DNA from 3 places in the Paenibacillus sp. SN-8-1 genome. Region 2 is predicted to be linked to each of the others. Evidence: predicted binding sites of a transcription regulator. Region 2 holds the regulator's gene; each other region holds the start of a gene.
What was found. The regulator LexA, encoded in region 2, represses DNA repair genes until DNA is damaged. The targets are predictions, from matches to a motif close to CGAACATATGTTCG.
Positions count from the first base shown of each region.

Region 1: the regulator LexA is predicted to act here: its motif matches at 1,700-1,713, upstream of recA (recombinase RecA).
Region 3: the regulator LexA is predicted to act here: its motif matches at 1,816-1,829, upstream of ACRRNK_RS16650 (YolD-like family protein).

Region 1 covers NZ_CP194782.1:2,860,839-2,866,691, reverse strand. Annotated here, with positions in the region: gene pgsA (CDP-diacylglycerol--glycerol-3-phosphate 3-phosphatidyltransferase) at 1-200, shown strand, start outside; gene ACRRNK_RS13600 (competence/damage-inducible protein A) at 257-1,525, shown strand; gene recA (recombinase RecA) at 1,801-2,862, shown strand; gene ACRRNK_RS13590 (regulatory protein RecX) at 2,941-3,768, shown strand; gene rny (ribonuclease Y) at 4,081-5,622, shown strand; gene ACRRNK_RS13580 (TIGR00282 family metallophosphoesterase) at 5,726-5,853, shown strand, end outside.
Region 2 covers NZ_CP194782.1:2,108,834-2,114,686, reverse strand. Annotated here, with positions in the region: gene ACRRNK_RS09995 (FixH family protein) at 1-123, opposite strand, end outside; gene ACRRNK_RS09990 (HAD family hydrolase) at 120-926, opposite strand; gene ACRRNK_RS09985 (hypothetical protein) at 942-1,457, opposite strand; gene ACRRNK_RS09980 (aldo/keto reductase) at 1,488-2,480, opposite strand; gene ACRRNK_RS09975 (DUF896 domain-containing protein) at 2,569-2,742, opposite strand; gene ACRRNK_RS09970 (LysM peptidoglycan-binding domain-containing protein) at 2,867-3,112, opposite strand; gene lexA (transcriptional repressor LexA) at 3,419-4,045, shown strand; gene lepB (signal peptidase I) at 4,121-4,675, opposite strand; gene ACRRNK_RS09955 (hypothetical protein) at 4,771-4,959, opposite strand; gene ACRRNK_RS09950 (hypothetical protein) at 4,959-5,246, opposite strand; gene ACRRNK_RS09945 (nucleotidyltransferase family protein) at 5,387-5,853, shown strand, end outside.
Region 3 covers NZ_CP194782.1:3,403,500-3,409,352, forward strand. Annotated here, with positions in the region: gene ACRRNK_RS16635 (hypothetical protein) at 1-320, opposite strand, end outside; gene ACRRNK_RS16640 (hypothetical protein) at 532-939, shown strand; gene ACRRNK_RS16645 (DUF3889 domain-containing protein) at 1,035-1,358, opposite strand; gene ACRRNK_RS16650 (YolD-like family protein) at 1,431-1,763, opposite strand; gene ACRRNK_RS16655 (hypothetical protein) at 1,950-2,180, shown strand; gene ACRRNK_RS16660 (GNAT family N-acetyltransferase) at 2,211-2,648, shown strand; gene galU (UTP--glucose-1-phosphate uridylyltransferase GalU) at 2,749-3,615, opposite strand; gene ACRRNK_RS16670 (GtrA family protein) at 3,622-4,032, opposite strand; gene ACRRNK_RS16675 (glycosyltransferase family 2 protein) at 4,029-5,006, opposite strand; gene ACRRNK_RS16680 (ArnT family glycosyltransferase) at 5,228-5,853, opposite strand, start outside.

The DNA of each region.
Region 1 (5,853 bases), 750 kb from region 2:
CGGCCAGTAAATGGGGTAAAATTAAAACAATCACTCAAATTGTTGCAATCTCAGCCCTGCTTTTGAATAATTTTCCCTTTGCCTGGGTACAGTTCCCCTTTGACGATATTGCGATTTGGGTTGCGGCTCTGATTACGATTTACTCTGGAATTGACTATTTCATTAAGAACAAGAACATACTTTCTTTCTCCAAAGTTTGAATTTTACTAGAAGAGGATGCCATTTGCCCTTCTTAACGAGGGAGTTGTGATAGCAAATGAAAGCTGAAATTATTGCCGTAGGGACAGAGCTTTTGCTTGGTCAAATTGTAAATACAAATGCCCGCTATTTATCAGTGGAATTAGCAGCACTTGGAATCGATGTTTATTTTCAAACTGTGGTCGGAGATAATCTGATACGGCTCCAGCAGGCAATCAAGATAGCGGAGGAGCGGGCTGATCTAATTATTTTCTCAGGCGGCATTGGGCCTACTCAGGACGATCTCACGAAAGAAGCTTTGGCAGCAAGTCTTGGACGTGAGCTCCATATCGACCGCCAAGCGATGGATAACATTGACCGTTTCTTTAAGGATCGGGAGCAGCCAATGACGGAGAACAACCGGCGTCAGGCCTTGGCGATCGATGGCGGAACTCCACTGCCCAATGAGACAGGACTCGCTGTGGGTAATGCAATCACCCAAGGGGAAAAGCATTATATCGTCCTGCCTGGTCCGCCTAAAGAGCTGATGCCGATGTTCGAGAACCAGGCTAAGCCATGGATTATGAGTCATGTGCTCACAGGAGAAACACCGCTCTACTCCAAAATGCTGAAGTTTGCTGGAATCGGGGAATCCGCACTGGAGACGAAGCTGCTGGATTTAATTGAATCGCAGAGTGATTTGACTATTGCTCCTTATGCCAAGGAAAGTGAAGTGACAATCCGGCTGTCTACCAAGGCTCCGCTTGAAAGCGAAGCCCTTGCTAAGCTTGATGGCATGGAGAAGGTTATTGAGCAGCGTTTATCTGATTACTTATACGCTAATCGGGACGTACCTATTGAACAGGTTATTGTGGAAATGATGACCGAGATGAACTTAACGGTCAGTGCTGCCGAAAGCTGTACTGGCGGACTATTAATGCAGGGGATCACATCTATTCCCGGAAGTGCTACAGTATTCATGGGCGGACTTGTATGTTACTCCAATGAAATGAAGAAAAAGCTCTTAAATGTACCTGCGCATCTTCTTGAAGGAGAAGAGGCACCGGGAGCCGTTAGCAAGGAAACAGCTGAAGTATTGGCTGAACAGGTTCGTATTATTACGGACACGGACTTCGGATTGTCTATTACAGGTGTGGCAGGCCCAGCATACTCAGAAAGGAAACCGGTTGGCCTCGTATATATCGGGATTTCTGAGCGGAATGGAGCAACCAGCTCGTTTGAATTGAATCTTAAAGGCAATCGTGAGACGATTCGTCTTAGATCTGCCAAAGCCATTCTTTATCGACTTTGGCTACGCCTTAAGGAATTGCGGTCACAACATGAATAGTGTATTTAGCCCGTAGAACTCTAGCGCCAAATGCTAAACTTGCAGCTGGGAATATACTAAGGTATAATTAAGAGACGGAAGAACCGTAGCAAACTAAAGTGTTGCTGCGGTTCTTTTGTGTTAATATTTGGAAATCGCGGCACCGCAGAAGAGAGGTGTCCGCTCAGAAAAAAACGAATGTATGTTCTAAAAAATGCTTGGCAAACGCTTCTAAACAAGGTACAATTATAAATGTAAGGCTTTCCTGTATTTATCATTTTGAAGGATGTGAGCTAATGTCAGATCGTCGTGCAGCGCTGGATATGGCGCTTCGTCAAATAGAAAAGCAGTTCGGTAAAGGATCAATTATGAAGCTTGGGGAATCCACTCATATGCAGGTGGAAATTGTTCCCAGTGGTTCTATAGCATTGGATATAGCTCTTGGTACTGGCGGATTACCCCGTGGCCGTATTATTGAAGTATATGGACCGGAATCTTCCGGTAAGACAACTGTTGCATTACACGCCATAGCTGAGGTACAGAAGGTAGGCGGACAAGCTGCATTTATTGATGCAGAGCATGCGCTTGACCCATCTTATGCGGGTAAGCTTGGTGTTAACATTGATGAATTGCTTCTGTCCCAGCCGGATACGGGCGAACAAGCTTTGGAGATTGCGGAAGCACTGGTTCGCAGTGGAGCTGTAGATATTATCGTTATTGACTCTGTTGCCGCTCTTGTTCCTAAAGCGGAAATTGAAGGCGAGATGGGAGATTCCCATGTGGGCCTTCAAGCAAGATTGATGTCCCAAGCCTTGCGTAAGTTGTCCGGGGCAATCAGCAAATCCAAGACGATTGCGATTTTCATTAACCAGCTGCGCGAGAAAGTGGGAGTTATGTTCGGTAATCCCGAGACTACACCTGGTGGCCGGGCATTGAAGTTCTATTCAACTGTTCGACTGGATGTACGTCGTATCGAAACTATCAAAATGGGTAACGATATGGTAGGTAACCGTACAAGAATCAAGGTAGTTAAGAACAAAGTGGCTCCTCCATTCAAACAGGCTGAGATTGATATCATGTATGGTGAAGGGATTTCCAAGGAAGGAAGTCTGATTGATATCGGAGTTGAGCAGGATATTGTTGATAAGAGTGGCGCTTGGTATTCATTCTCTGGTGAGCGTTTGGGGCAAGGACGTGAGAATGCGAAGCAGTTTCTTAAAGAGCACCCGGAAGTTGCGGATGTTATTGAGAATAAGATTCGCGAAGCCAGCAATTTGACTACTGTTGTCCCAGCAGCTTCTGCAAGTGAAATTGAAGAAGAAAGCAAAGAAGAGCTTGCTCTTTTTGCAGATGAATAAATAATTTAGTGTGGCGCTCTATCGAAGGTGTTTACCGGAGACGGAGCGTCTTCTTATTATATAGCGGAGAATATTACAATGGATGAGGGAAAGTATAGAAAAACTTCAAATGGACGGGAGAAGTATGTAAGTTCGCGATCGAATAAGCAGCTACAGGAGCGGGGAATTTACGATATTTCGGAACAGTACGAGCAGGATGAAGAAGATTTTGACGGCTTGGCGGATTTTCCAGAAGATGAGGCTTTAAGCATTACTGCTGTGGAAAGTCTGAAGCGGCCAAAGTTTCGATACCTCATTCATTTTGGCCCGCATCATGTTCAAGTTCATGAAGATGTAATGATCAAGTATAGGATGATTAAGGGGAATTCATTTACCAAGTCGGATCTGCTTGAAATCATAGCCGCTGATGAGAAGCAGCAGGCTTATGTTGATGCCTTGAATTACCTGGGCCGTAAGCCCCGAACTACCCGGGAAATATCTCATCGCTTGAAGGAAAAAGGCAGGGAAGATCAGGTTATAATAGAGACTGTTGCAAGACTTGAGAAAGAAGGGCTTGTTAACGATGCATTGTACGCTCAGGAATGGGCTGGCCAGCGTATTAAGAACCGGGGTAAGGGTAAGATGTGGGTTAGACAGGAACTGCGTCAGAAGGGCGTTTCTAAGCCTCTGATTGAGGAAGCACTTGGGAGTGTATCAGAGGAAGAGGAATTCCGTAGCGCATTAGATATGGGCGCGAAGAAGTGGCGTCAGACCAGCGGAGAGATAATGGACAGAAAGCGCAAGACAGGGTCTTATCTGATGAGACGCGGCTTCCCTGGCTTGCTTGTGTCGCGAGTCCTCCGATCCTTAGTACAGGAACAACAGGACTCCATAGATGGTGAAATGGACTATGCTGAATTTGATTGAACCACTTGTAGAGAGAACACGGTCATATGCTTGACAATTTCTTTCATCAAATAATAAAATGAACTTGAATCTGTATCGATAGAGTCCCTTTTTCCTTCCAAAGAATGCGACTTCTATATTTAGATTCTTATCACCAACTATGAAGGTATACTGCCTGTCAATTTCTGTGTACTTTCGCAGAATCTACTTGAGCAGCTTACTGAATTGGCATGTGTACATCGTTTTATTTGTATGATGATGGATGTAACATTATTGACAACTGCACACATCCCAGGGAATACCTTGGACTAATCAACGAGGAGGTGAACAGAAATGGAACCTTGGATTTCGATTATTCTCGTTGTAGCCGCACTATTCTTTGGGTTCGTGATCGGATATTTTATTCGCAAATCTCTTGCTGAAGCTAAAATTTCCAGTGCTGAACATGCTGCCAGTCAAATCCTGGATAATGCGAAGAAAGATGCAGAGGCACTGAAGAAAGAAACGGTTCTCGAAGCGAAGGATGAGATTCATAAGCTAAGAGCCGAAGCTGATAAAGACATTCGTGAACGTCGGAATGAAACCCAACGGCAGGAAAGACGTCTGTTGCAAAAAGAAGAGTCGCTGGATAAAAAATTAGAATCACTGGAACGCAAAGAAGAGCAAGTGGCCAACAAAGAGAAACGAATTGAGGAAACTCAACAGCAAATCGATTTAATTTACAAAAACCAGGTCTCCGAGCTTGAACGTATTTCCAACCTGACTATGGAAGATGCGCGAAGCATTATTCTGACAAACGTAGAACAGGAAGTAAGACACGAATCGGCTCAACTGATCAAAGATATCGAACAGCAGGCTAAAGAGGAAGCGGATAAGAAATCCAGAGAAATCATTACCTTGGCGATTCAGCGCTGTGCTGCTGATCACGTGGCCGAGACTACCGTGTCTGTGGTAACGCTGCCGAACGAGGAAATGAAAGGACGGATTATCGGACGAGAGGGACGTAACATCCGTGCTCTTGAGACGCTTACAGGTATAGATCTGATCATCGACGATACGCCGGAAGCGGTTATTCTGTCAGGTTTCGATCCTATTCGCCGTGAAATTGCAAGAACTGCACTCGAGAAATTGGTGGCAGATGGCCGGATTCACCCTGCCAGAATTGAAGAAATGGTTGAGAAATCACGCAGAGAAGTGGATGAACGTATCCGTGAGTACGGGGAACAAGCTACATTCGAGGTGGGTGTACACGCCCTCCATCCGGATCTGATTAAGATTCTCGGTCGCCTGAAGTTCCGGACAAGCTACGGTCAGAATGTTCTGAAGCATTCGATGGAAGTGGCTTATCTTACCGGGCTTATGGCTGGAGAACTTGGAGAAGATATCGTACTCGCGAAACGTGCCGGACTTTTGCATGATATTGGTAAAGCGCTTGATCATGAAGTGGAAGGCTCTCATGTTGAAATTGGCGTAGAGCTCGCGAAGAAATACAAGGAGCATCCGGTCGTTATTAATAGTATAGCTTCTCACCATGGTGATGTTGAAGCTACTTCTGTTATTGCCATGCTGGTAGGTGCAGCCGATGCACTGTCCGCGGCAAGACCGGGAGCCCGCCGCGAAACACTTGAAACGTATATTCGTCGACTTGAGAAGTTAGAGGAAATCTCAGAATCTTTCGAAGGTGTCGAGAAATCTTACGCAATTCAAGCCGGACGGGAAGTTCGGGTTATGGTGCAGCCTGAGAAAATTGATGACGCGGAAAGCTTCCGCTTGGCAAGAGATATCACGAAGATGATAGAAAGTGAACTGGATTATCCAGGTCATATCAAAGTTACTGTCATCCGGGAGACTCGGGCGGTTGAATACGCAAAGTAAAGGAAATGCTGAGAAGTGGCCCCTTAAGGGGGGCCGCTTTTTCATTGAGTGGAATTGTGACTTAATGTAAGAGGTTCCGCAGAATAGAAGGGAATGAACGTACATGAAGGTCTTGTTTATCGGAGACATCGTAGGGAATACAGGCAGGAAAGCGTTAAAAGAGACGCTTCCTTTGCTCAAAACAAAGCATAATCCCCATATTATTATTGCGAACGGGGAGAATGCGGCGGC
Region 2 (5,853 bases):
TAGCTTAACCTCAATTGGCTTTGGCATCTCGTTCGCCTCATGATGGTTGTCATTCGCGCATCCTGAAAGCAGTAGAACTAAGCTGATTAACGCTGAAGCATACCTTAAGCGTCGTATTTTCAACTAGCTCTACCTCCTAGACTGTCAATAATTCCGTGTAATTCATATAAATGCTTGATCTCATAATCAGGAATGATTTCGTCTGTACGAGTTTTGCCATCGCGATTCACCCATACCGAATAAATACCCGCGCTTAACGCTCCTTTAATGTCCGTAGTCAGCTTGTCACCAACCATTAGAGCCTCGGAAGCCTGCACACCAAGCCGGGACAAAGCGTGCTCAAAAATACTTGGATCCGGCTTCCCTTTGCCAAATGAACCTGAAATAATAATTTCATTAAAGTAAGGGGCTAGCTCTGGTACTCCATCAAGCTTCTCCTGCTGAAGTGCCGGGCAACCATTCGTTAATAGCAAAAGCTTAACTTGTCCCTTAAGGTCGTTAAGTATTTGGAAAGTTTCTTCATAAATATGTGGACGTGCGCGACGTTCTGCACCAAATTGTTCAGCTAGCTGTCCGGCAAGTTCCTCATTATTGATACCAAGGGCACGCAGGCCCCGGTTCCATGATTCCTTACGATAGACTGGGGCAAGCTTCTCCATTGCACGGAACTCGGGCTGCTCGCCCGCTGTGAAATTCCCCCACAAACCTTCAAACGGATTAATCCCGATCATTTGGGTGAATGAAAATGTCTCGTATGATTCGTATAAAGCTCTTGCTTCCTTACGAACTGCTTCCTCCAGCTGTGAGGCATTTACCCCGGTAATCTCAGCTGCTGTCTTACATGTAAATTCAAAAGCTTCTGCTATACTGCGCTCATCCCATAACAGTGTATCATCTAGATCAAAACATACGGCCTTAATTGACATCGTGATTCCCCTTTATTAATGATTCTCGACTGTAATTTTGTTAAGCTTTCCAAATTCCTTCAAACGTTCACCCATCGCCTCTGTATTGAATCGGTTACGTGAACGAAGAAATGTCCACTTCTGTCCGTTTCCTTTAGGAACGATAGTGACTACACCCTGACTTAGAACGATCTTCTGAATACTATCTGCAGACAGCATCCGATCCCGGTTGAATTTGGAAGTGTACAGAGCACTCTTGCCAATTCTCAGGTACGGTTTCCTTATAAAGGTGATGACTCCAAGCAGGATATATAGCCCTATTGTAAGCCAGTATAAGAAGGAATTAATATCGCTGCCGCCCCCTATAAAGCCAAGTGAACCATACATCACCCCGAACAGAATGAGAAGCGCGGGTAGAACAATATTACGACCTCTGAAAGTCTCCCCTTCTCCACTCAGACCCAATTTACCAGGTTGAATTCCCTGTTTCTTTTGCTGTGCTAACAACCTTTGCTTATTTTTCTCAACTTGTTTCTCAAATGAACGTGCCATACTGCCACTTTCCTCCTCGGTTGTCTGCTGTTAAATCTGTCTTTTGAATTTGCGAATGAAGCGATCAGGGTACTCGTCTGGCAGACTGCTTACCTCATCAAGCAGACGTCGTTGTTCACCATCAAGCTCAAAATCTACAGCACCCATGTTCTCATCGAACTGTTCAAGCGTACTCGCTCCAAAGATTGGTGAGGTAATTCCCTTATGACCCATTAGCCAATTCAAGGCTACCTGTGAAGGAGTTCTATCGATCTCCTTAGAGATCTTGACCACTTGGTTAAGAATATCAAAATTCTTCTTCGTAGCCCGATATTCCCATGAGCTCTCGCCACCACTCACCGCACTCAGCCGCCCTTCAGATGGCTTTGGTCCCTCCTTGTACCTGTTCGTAAGAAACCCGCCTCCAAGAGGAGCCCATGGAATAATACCCACATTTTCTTCAAAACATAGTGACATCATTTCCCTGTCGGCCTCACGGTTAAGCAGACTATATTGCTGCTGAAGTGACACGTAACGGACCAAGCCCCTGGCTTCACTAACAGCCAGGCTTTTCATCAGCTGCCAGGATAAGTAATTCGAGCAGCCAATATAGCGAACCTTGCCTGAAGTGACCAGATCATCGAGTGCACGGAGCGTCTCCTCCACTGGGGTCGCTTGATCCCATACATGAATCTGATACAGATCAATGTAATCAGTTCCAAGTCGTCTGAGACTTGCCTCGATGCCGTCCATAATATGCTTACGGGAAGAACCTTGGCCGTTCACATGATCTGCGGTAGACATACGCACTTTGGAGGCTAGAATTACTTCAGACCTGCGTCCGCGAATACTCTTGCCCACTATTTCTTCTGACCGCCCGCCCGTGTAGACATCTGCGGTATCGATAAAATTCCCACCCTGATCAAGGAAGCGGTGAATCATTTCCTTTGAGTCTTTCTCATCGGTAGTTCCACCAAATGTCATAGTTCCTAAACAAAGACTTGATACAGCCAATCCGCTTTTACCCAGATAGGTATACTTCATGAAATATCCTCCTGTTCATTTAGGGATTCCCATTCATCTCGCAACAGTCAGATGATGATTATGTACTTCCGGCCCAAGGCCGGACGGCTTATTTATCTACAATTTCAATAGAATCCAATTGTTGACGGAAATTCCTGCGAATATTTTGCAAGTAGATTTCCCGCAGTTCTGCTCTTTCAAGCGTTTCTTCCTCAGTCAATCCTGATTCTTTATGTTTTCGCGCAAGCTCATTAATGCGCTGTACCAGGCTATCGATATCCATAAGTGACTCCTCCTTCAGTTAAGGCATTAACTCTTACTTTGACATGAGAAAAAGAGCTTGTCAAGGCACGTCAAATCCTTGAAAAGCTCTCGTAAGCTAACCTAATTCTATTATTGGTAATGAATTAATTTGAAGGGATCACAAGCACTTCACCAGCTTGTATTTCACTGGATACAAGTTGGTTCAATTCCTTAATATTTCGTACAACATCCCGAGTGTCTTGATCGTTGGTTTTGTTAGCCAAAGCGATGCTCCACAATGAATCACCAGGCTGTACAATGACCTGTGGAAGATCAGATGATCCGGCAAGACTGCTAGAAGAAGCAAATGCTGTGATCATCCCTGTGCAGGTTACGGCTATAAATATCACTAAGGCTGCAACTCTTACAAATATAGTATTGGAAATAAAGTCTTCTAGATTAAATTTATTTCGGCTAGGCTCAGCAGGAACTGATTCATGAATACTTTGGTATGTAGAATATCTCAACATTAACCCTCACTCCAAACGTTTGTTCTTGTTTTCTGAATACAATATAACACGAACACTTGTTTCGTTCAATAGTTTTTTAGAACAATTGTTCGCTTAATATTTGTATTCATTTAGAACTTATGTTTGTACGAACGGTAGTTCTATGTTATAATTTTTCCAAACGTTACTAAATGGGGTTGATATAATATGTCGAAAGTATCCAGTCGTCAGCAGGCGATTCTTGAATTTATAAGAAACGAAGTTAGAATGAAGGGTTACCCTCCTTCTGTAAGAGAGATTGGAGAAGCTGTCGGACTTGCTTCCAGTTCCACAGTGCATGGTCATTTGGACAGGCTCGAGAAGAAAGGCTTTATCCGGCGTGACCCTACCAAGCCACGGGCAATTGAACTACTGGGCCAGGAGGATTCTGACAATTACAATCTGTTCGCCCACACAGTTGCACGCGTACCTGTTGTCGGTAAAGTAACTGCCGGTGTACCTATTACAGCTACAGAGAATATTGAGGACTACTTCCCTCTCCCCAACCATTTCGTCGGTGATAAAGAGGTATTTATGCTTTCTGTTATGGGCGATAGTATGATTGAAGCAGGCATTCACAATGGTGACTTTGTTATCGTTCGTCAGCAGCAGACCGCTGATAATGGCGATATTGTCGTAGCCATGACCGAAGACGACGAGGCAACGGTGAAGACTTTTTATAAAGAAAGAGACCATATCCGCTTACAACCCGAGAACCCCACTTACGAACCGCTGCGTCTTAAGCATGTTACGATTCTTGGTAAAGTCGTCGGCTTATTCCGCGACATTCACTAATATTCGTTGTTATTTCCTTTCATGTAACCTCAAAGAAGAGGGTGCCAATTGGCACCCTCTTCTTGATACATGCTACTATTTAATCTCTTCTATCCCCATGATATGGTCGAATGGGATCGGCCCCAAAACTCTACTGTCTTCACTATTATTCCTGTTATCTCCTAGGACAAAAATGTGATTATCTGGAATTACCCATTTACTGTCCTGAGAAGGGTTCATTTTCTCTTTGATGTAGGGCTCTACCAAGGCCTCACCATTCCTGTATACTTGTTGATTTTTGATCTCAATCACATCGCCCGGCTTCCCGATCACCCGCTTAATATAGAATGTGCGATCATTACTTGCACCACGTATGAGCTGAATCAAAGGCTGCTCCACAATATTGTCCCAAAAAGAACGCTCCCGATTCACTCTACTGTCAACAACAACGATATCACCATAAGCTGGCATGTGTGAGAATGTTCGGGCAAGCTTGGAGGTGTAGACTCTTTGATCATCCTGCAGGGTCGGCTCCATCGACTGACCGACAACCTTATAGGGCTGAAATACAAAGATACCAATAAAAAGACTTAGAACAAATGCGATGGCCACAGCGGGAATGTAACTAGTTATAGTTTTCAACAGCTTCATACTAATGAGCATCCTCCCTTTGACTTGTTAAGGGAAGTATATCATTTCCAGTATTTACAACACAAATTTCTCCTGTTCGCCCTTCTATACCCTAACTATTTGTCATTACGATTCCGGTAAGTTAAATGCTTAGCAAAATGATTCTTCCTTATCTCTGATTGAATCTCGCGTGATAGGCTTCTGTAGCGTTCGATGGATACTGTAATTCGTCGTGAGGCTTGATTCAAATCCGCCTCCTTACTTCGTTGTCGCTGCAATATTAATTCAATCCATTTGAACCACATCAAGAGTCACTCTCCTCTGCCTTTTCTACTTTCTTGATGCTCTTAAAAACATCCAGTACCGGTTCCCACAATTCTTCTCGTTCTTTATCCAGGATCGCCTGCAGCCGATCCCGATCCTCCTCTGCTTTATCTAGCAATCTCCTTGGTACCAAATCTCCATTAATAATCATTCTTACGAGGACGATCAAAATCATAAGCAGGATAAAGGTAAGCAGAACCGCCAAACCATATTTCTCAGCGAGCGGCAGAAGCTTCTCAATGGTCGATAGCTCACTGGATTCCATCATCCTTCCTCCTGTTCGTCAAAGTTATACTACAATGTATGCCTCTAATAGAGTGTGAGAGATGGTCAGATTCTACTATTTCCAAAATATTGATTGTTGTTTATAATAGTTAGAACATAGGTTCTATTCCAAGGAGGTATTCAATGATATTACGTACCGAAGCGGATATTATACAGCTTGTAGAACAAGATAACTGGATGATGGGCCTTTTACACGCAGCAGCTCAATTGCATTTACCTGACTGGTGGATCTGTGCTGGCGCAGTCCGTGCGAAAGTATGGGATGTACTACACGGTTATCATGAACGCACTCCTCTCGCTGACATAGATGTAATTTACTTTGACCCCATGAACTTAGACGAAGGGCACGAGAAGGACCTCGAACAAAAATTATTACAGATTCGACCAAACTTGCCCTGGTCCGTCAAAAATCAAGCGCGCATGCACAAGATAAACAACCTTCCGCCCTACCATTCAAGCATAGAGGGCATTTCCAAATTTCCGGAGACTGCCACTTCAATAGGAATTTCTTTGAACTCACATGAAGAGGTTATTCTGACTGCTCCTTGGGGAATTCAAGATCTTATTCATCTCCGCGTGCAGCCAACTCC
Region 3 (5,853 bases), 1.3 Mb from region 2:
ACTCTCTGCACAACACTGCCTACAGCATCGAGACCAAATACATGAATCACTGCACTTGTTGCGCTGAAATAATCCATCTGTACTTCATAAAACCCACCTGCGTTGATTGGATAACTGAAACTCTGGATAGCCTGCGGCGACAAGGCAATTAAGTTATGTCCCAGCGGCGTCCGCGGCCCATCGGCAATCCCCCATTGGAATACCTCAAGTTCAATATTTGCCGTCAGATTAATGGAGTCATTAGTACAAATCACTAGAATTTGACCAGCCGCGGTTGAGCCCGTTGAAGGATTGTATATGGCTCCGGTTGTGTAGGGCATCTCCCATTCTCCCCTCCTGCGTTCTTTGGCTTCTTTTATTAAAATCTATAGAACCCTCTATTTAAATTATGCGAATGACTGTATGTCGAACAGGCTAAATGGCAATTATTTCGCGATTCTATCACACCAACATGGCTGATATACAAGAATAAATAGAAATCAAACATATGTTACCTGTGTAGTATATTCCAACCCCACGGAGGTGATTGATATGACTCTCTCTATTATTGACTTTGGCCGAAGTATTCCCAACAGCTTTACCCAGTCTACTAATGTTCCGCTAGTGTCTATCCCAAGCGCTAACACCCTGGCCAATTTCGGCCTGCTTACCAGTACCGGCGGCTCTGTTGAGCTTCACGTGAGCTTGGGTTTACAGGCGACTGCCGGAAGCCCTACCGTACTCATTTCGCTGATTCGTGATGTAACGGAAATTGCCAATACCCAAACAACGATATTCACCATAAATGCCTTGGAGACGATTAATTTCTCGTTCGTAGATGTCAATGCTCCTACCGGCTATCACTCTTATACACTTCAAGCTGCCATCACGAACAACGTCTCCTTTAACAGGGCGAGCGTTGTCGGACCTACTGTATTCTCAGGGACCTCTTTGGCTTAATTGCATTCGTAAGTTTATTGATGAACACCTGCTCACTATAAAAGCCGGAGCCCCCTCTGTGGGCTCCGGCTTGTCAGCATTATATCTTGTTATCCTTATTCAGCAGCTTCCTTGTATTTGATATCCAGCAGTTCTCCCGTATCTTCATTGAATTGTACACTCACATAGACACCAAATTCCTTGGATGGCTTCTTCACAATTAACTTGAACTGCTCCTCATAGATATGATCTCTAATCGTCTTCCGGCCGACATGCTTATAGTCGGTAATGTCGGCATCATACTTCTTCTTCGTCTCCAGGACGGCAACTCTGCCCCACTCGGCGTAGGAAGGTTCTGCCATGGCCAAACTTCCCGCACCCAGCATACTTATAACTAGAGCTGTGAATAATGTAATCACCCATCTTCTTGCAGCTTGCATGAGATTCACTCCTGTCTTTGGAATTTAAGCCTTATTATTCAAAAGAGGAGTTCAAATTATGCAGATAGGCCGCTACCTATAAGCTCCGATAATGTCCCTGATCTTGATCCATTGCCAATCATCACCCAGCTGCAGCTTAATCTCACGGCTGTGGGTATGAATAGAAGTGACGACACCCCGCAGCTCCGTATCTTCATATTCACCCCACAGCCTAACCGTGACCGCTGCGCGGCCTCTGAGCGATTCACTCAGGGCGCGCTCAATCAGCTCCAGCTCTTGGGCATCTATAATCGGCTTTATTCGGCGATCCCGCTCGCGTCCTGCCCGGATAATCGCTTCTTTGTGCTCCGGCAGCATCATTCTTGACGATTCCCACAATCCATTCGCTTCCAGCTTTCCTGCCATAACCCTGTCCTCCCGTCTCATATAATCCAGGTACCTTCATAATTATTATATGCGAACATTTGTTTGTATTATATCCAATTTCCTGAATTTAAATCAATGTAAATAAAATCCTTTCAGCAGGAATTGAAGAGGCTGGGCAAGAATATATTCGTCACATTCAACATCCGAATCAAGGAGGTTATTATCATGAAAAGAAGGATCCCGTTTGTTCTGATCATTCCCGCTCTGCTGTTAACCCTGCTGCCTACTGTGCTGCAGAGCCCTACCCTATCTGATTTTAGTAAAGGGATAGTTATAGGATTATTTGCCGCGCTAACAGTCTTAAGCATAGTAATTAACGTACTAACAGTGAAGGGCATAGATTTAAGCCAGACCCGGCTTGGGAAATTCAAGAGGAACTTGTTCCGGCTGAAATAACAAGCAGACTTGGAGGATAATAGAACAAGCATGCCTAAGATTCGTTTAGCGGAGAAGACAGAGTTTAAGACATTGACACGTATTTGGCTTAATGCCACATTGACGGCTCATTCTTTTGTGGATCAGAAATATTGGGAATCCGGCCTTCCAGATATGGAGCACAAATGGCTCCCCATGTCCGAGAACTATATTATTGAAATCGAGGAACTTCAGAGGATCGCAGGATTCATCTCCCTCGTCGATAATTACCTCGCCGCTATATTTATCGATCCCAATGATCAGGGCAAAGGACTCGGTTCAGAACTGCTTAACAAGGCCAAGCAGCTTAGGAACAGCTTGACGTTGAAGGTCTATCAGAAAAACGAGACTGCACTACGCTTTTACCTTGCACACAATTTCGTTATTGATTATGAAGAAGTAGACAGTTCCACCGGGGAGAAGGAGTATCTTATGAAGTGGCACAAATAAGATGGATTATTTGAGGATACAACGGAGAAATATACCGGAAAGTACAATTTCATCCCAAGGTAGAGGTTGAAATTGTAGATACCGGCATTCTCCAATAACATTACAGATTAACAAGCTGCTTCAAATAAGGCATGAGCAGTGGATATAATTCCTCCTGGCTAAGCCCAATCTCCAGGGTCGCTTGAATGTAGCCGAATTTGTCGCCAATATCATATCTCTTTCCGGCGAGTTCCAGGGCAAGCAGCTCTTCCGTGCCGCAGATCTTGTGCAGAGCATCTGTAAGCTGGTATTCTCCGCCCGCTCCCCGGTCTATCTGCTCCAGCACGGAGAAGATCGAAGGCTGAAGGATGTAGCGGCCCATAACGGCCATTTGGGAGGGCGTCTGCTCGGGAGAAGGCTTCTCCACAAGTCCATTCACCTTATACAGTCCATTTTCTGCCGAAGAGGAATCAATAATTCCGTATTTGCTTACATCAGATAGCGGGACGGGCTTCACGCCGACCACAGGCTTTCCTGTCTCTTCGAATACGCAGATCAGCTGTTTGAGAGCCGGGGGCTCGGAGACCATAATATCATCGCCAAGCAGAACGGCGAACGGTTCATCTCCGATAAATTGCTGGGCGCAGAGGATGGCATGGCCGAGGCCCAGCGGTTCCTTTTGCCGGATATAATGAATCCCAGCGAGCTCACTAATTGCCTGAACCTCAAGGAGCAGGTCCTGCTTGCCCTTCTCCTTCAGAATGCGTTCAAGTTCCACGGACTTATCGAAGTGGTCCTCTATTGATTTCTTGTTGCGGCCGGTTACGATAATGATGCTCTCAATTCCGGATTGCACCGCTTCCTCTACAATATATTGAATCGCTGGCTTATCAACGATCGGCAGCATTTCCTTGGGTTGTGCTTTGGTTGCCGGTAAGAAACGAGTGCCTAGCCCGGCAGCGGGAATTACAGCTTTTCTGACTTTCATATGGGTTCACTCCTGTTCTACTTTGTCTCTAGTCTGTTGTCCGAACACCAGATAGCGGCTTCCCGCATAATTAACAAGGATACTTACTGCCGTGGCAGCCAGCTTACAGAGAGTGAGATTCGCTCCCGTGCTGGCATACAGCACCTTGAGCAGTAACGAAGATACCGTTAACGCCGCAAGATTCACCAGAATAAATCGAAGAAGCTCATTTTTCCTTTTCTGTGTGCGCTCCTTACGAAAAGTCCATCTGCTGTTCAGAATATAGCTGTTCAATACGCCACAGCCGTAGGATACGATCTGGGCGGGAATGACGGGGATGTTACCCATGATGAGCAGTGTGAACACGCCCAGATCAATTCCGGTATTTATAAGTCCCACAAGCCCGAATTGAATCAGCCGGGTTATCTTGCTGTTCATGCCTGAATTGTGCGCTTCTCAGGAAGCTGCTCCTCCTGCTGAATCCCGTGCACTTCATTCACAATATAGAGCGGCCGCCCCTTGGTCTCATCATAGATCCGGCCGATATATTCGCCGAGTACCCCAAGCATGATCAGTACAAACCCGTCGAACAGCAGCATGATCCCGATGAGGGAGGGCCAGCCTTTACTGGTGGCCCCCGTGAACAATGCCAGATACAGAACATACAGCAGATAGATGAAACCGAGGATGGACAGAGTGATTCCCGCATAACCCGCAAGCTTCAGCGGCTTATAAGAGAAGGACATGATTCCATCCAAAGACAGCTTAATCATCCGTTTGAGGGGATACTTGGTCTCCCCGGCAAGGCGTTCGTCCCTTTCATACTCCACCGCGGTCTGGCGGAAGCCTACCCAGCTGACCAATCCGCGGACGAACCGGTTCTTCTCAGGCAGGCGTTTCATTTGCTCTACAACCTTGCGGTCCATCAACCGGAAATCTCCTGTGTCTACAGGGATATTAATATCGGTAGAAGCCCGAAGAACCCGGTAGAACATGCTGGCAGACCACTTCTTGAAGAGCGTCTCCCCGTTCCGCTTAATGCGCTTTGCATAGACAACCTCAAAGCCTTCCTTCCATTTATCAATCATCGATAGAATCAGTTCGGGAGGGTCCTGAAGATCGGCATCAATAATAATCACAGCTTCTCCTGAGGCATAATCCATACCTGCTGTAATCGCAATCTGATGTCCGAAATTCCGGGAGAAGTCAATCAGCTTGACGGTGTCGTCCCAGCAGCTGTAGTCCTTGATAATATCGGCACTCTGATCCCTGCTGCCATCATTCACGAATATTAATTCATAGGAGTCTTGTAATGTGCCCATTACTTTTTTTAAACGTCTATACGTCTCCTGAATAACGGCTTCTTCGTTATACATCGGAATAATAATTGAATACTTCGCTTGCACGCTCATACAGTCTACTCCCTCCTTATTCCTGAGCTATATAAGTTGAACTAATGATTTACATGCTAGGCTGCCGTGTGAAATGTTCCTACGATCGCTGTTGTTCTCAGACTTCTTTATTAATTTTCTAAGGTAGAAGTCTAATCACAAAGGCGAACGCTCCGCTTCTCCGGAATCATTTCACACTCTTGCCTATTAGTAATTCTTAAATTCAACTTATATATATCAATTTATTTCAAAGTGACTTCGTAAAGTGTCATATTTCCATCCGGTCCGCCCTGCATGATGCTTGAATCCGTCTGCTCAGCGGTACTTCCGGATTCGTTCCATTCACTGGAGGGAATTTCAGTACCATGGTCCTTAATCCAGGTTGTAAGCTCTGAACTTCCACCACGGCCGCCCATACCGCCGCCAACCAGGAAGTATTTCACTTTGTTGCTCTTAACCAGAGCTTCAAGCTTAGCCGTTGTATAGACAGGGTCCGAACCTGAGAATCCGCCCATAATGATGACAGATTCCTTTTCATCAATCATATAAGGAGCCGCTGTGCCATAATTCGTCGTTGCGAATAAGTATTCCTGACCTGTGTTGTTCTTCTTCAAATAAGCAAGCAGCTTCGTATTCACCTTCTGGCTTTCGCCCATTCCTCTGCCGCCCCCATTTGTATTAAATCTGCGGGCATTACCTGAAGAGACGGTGTTATCCGCTGAATTCCCATCTGCGGGGGTACCGGTTGAACTGCTGCCAGAATTCATTCCAGGAGGAGTCATGTCCCCAAATTGTCCATTCGCGCCTCCAGGGAATCCCATTCCCCCCATACCGCTTGATGTTCCAGGGCCAGCCTGTGGAATCATGC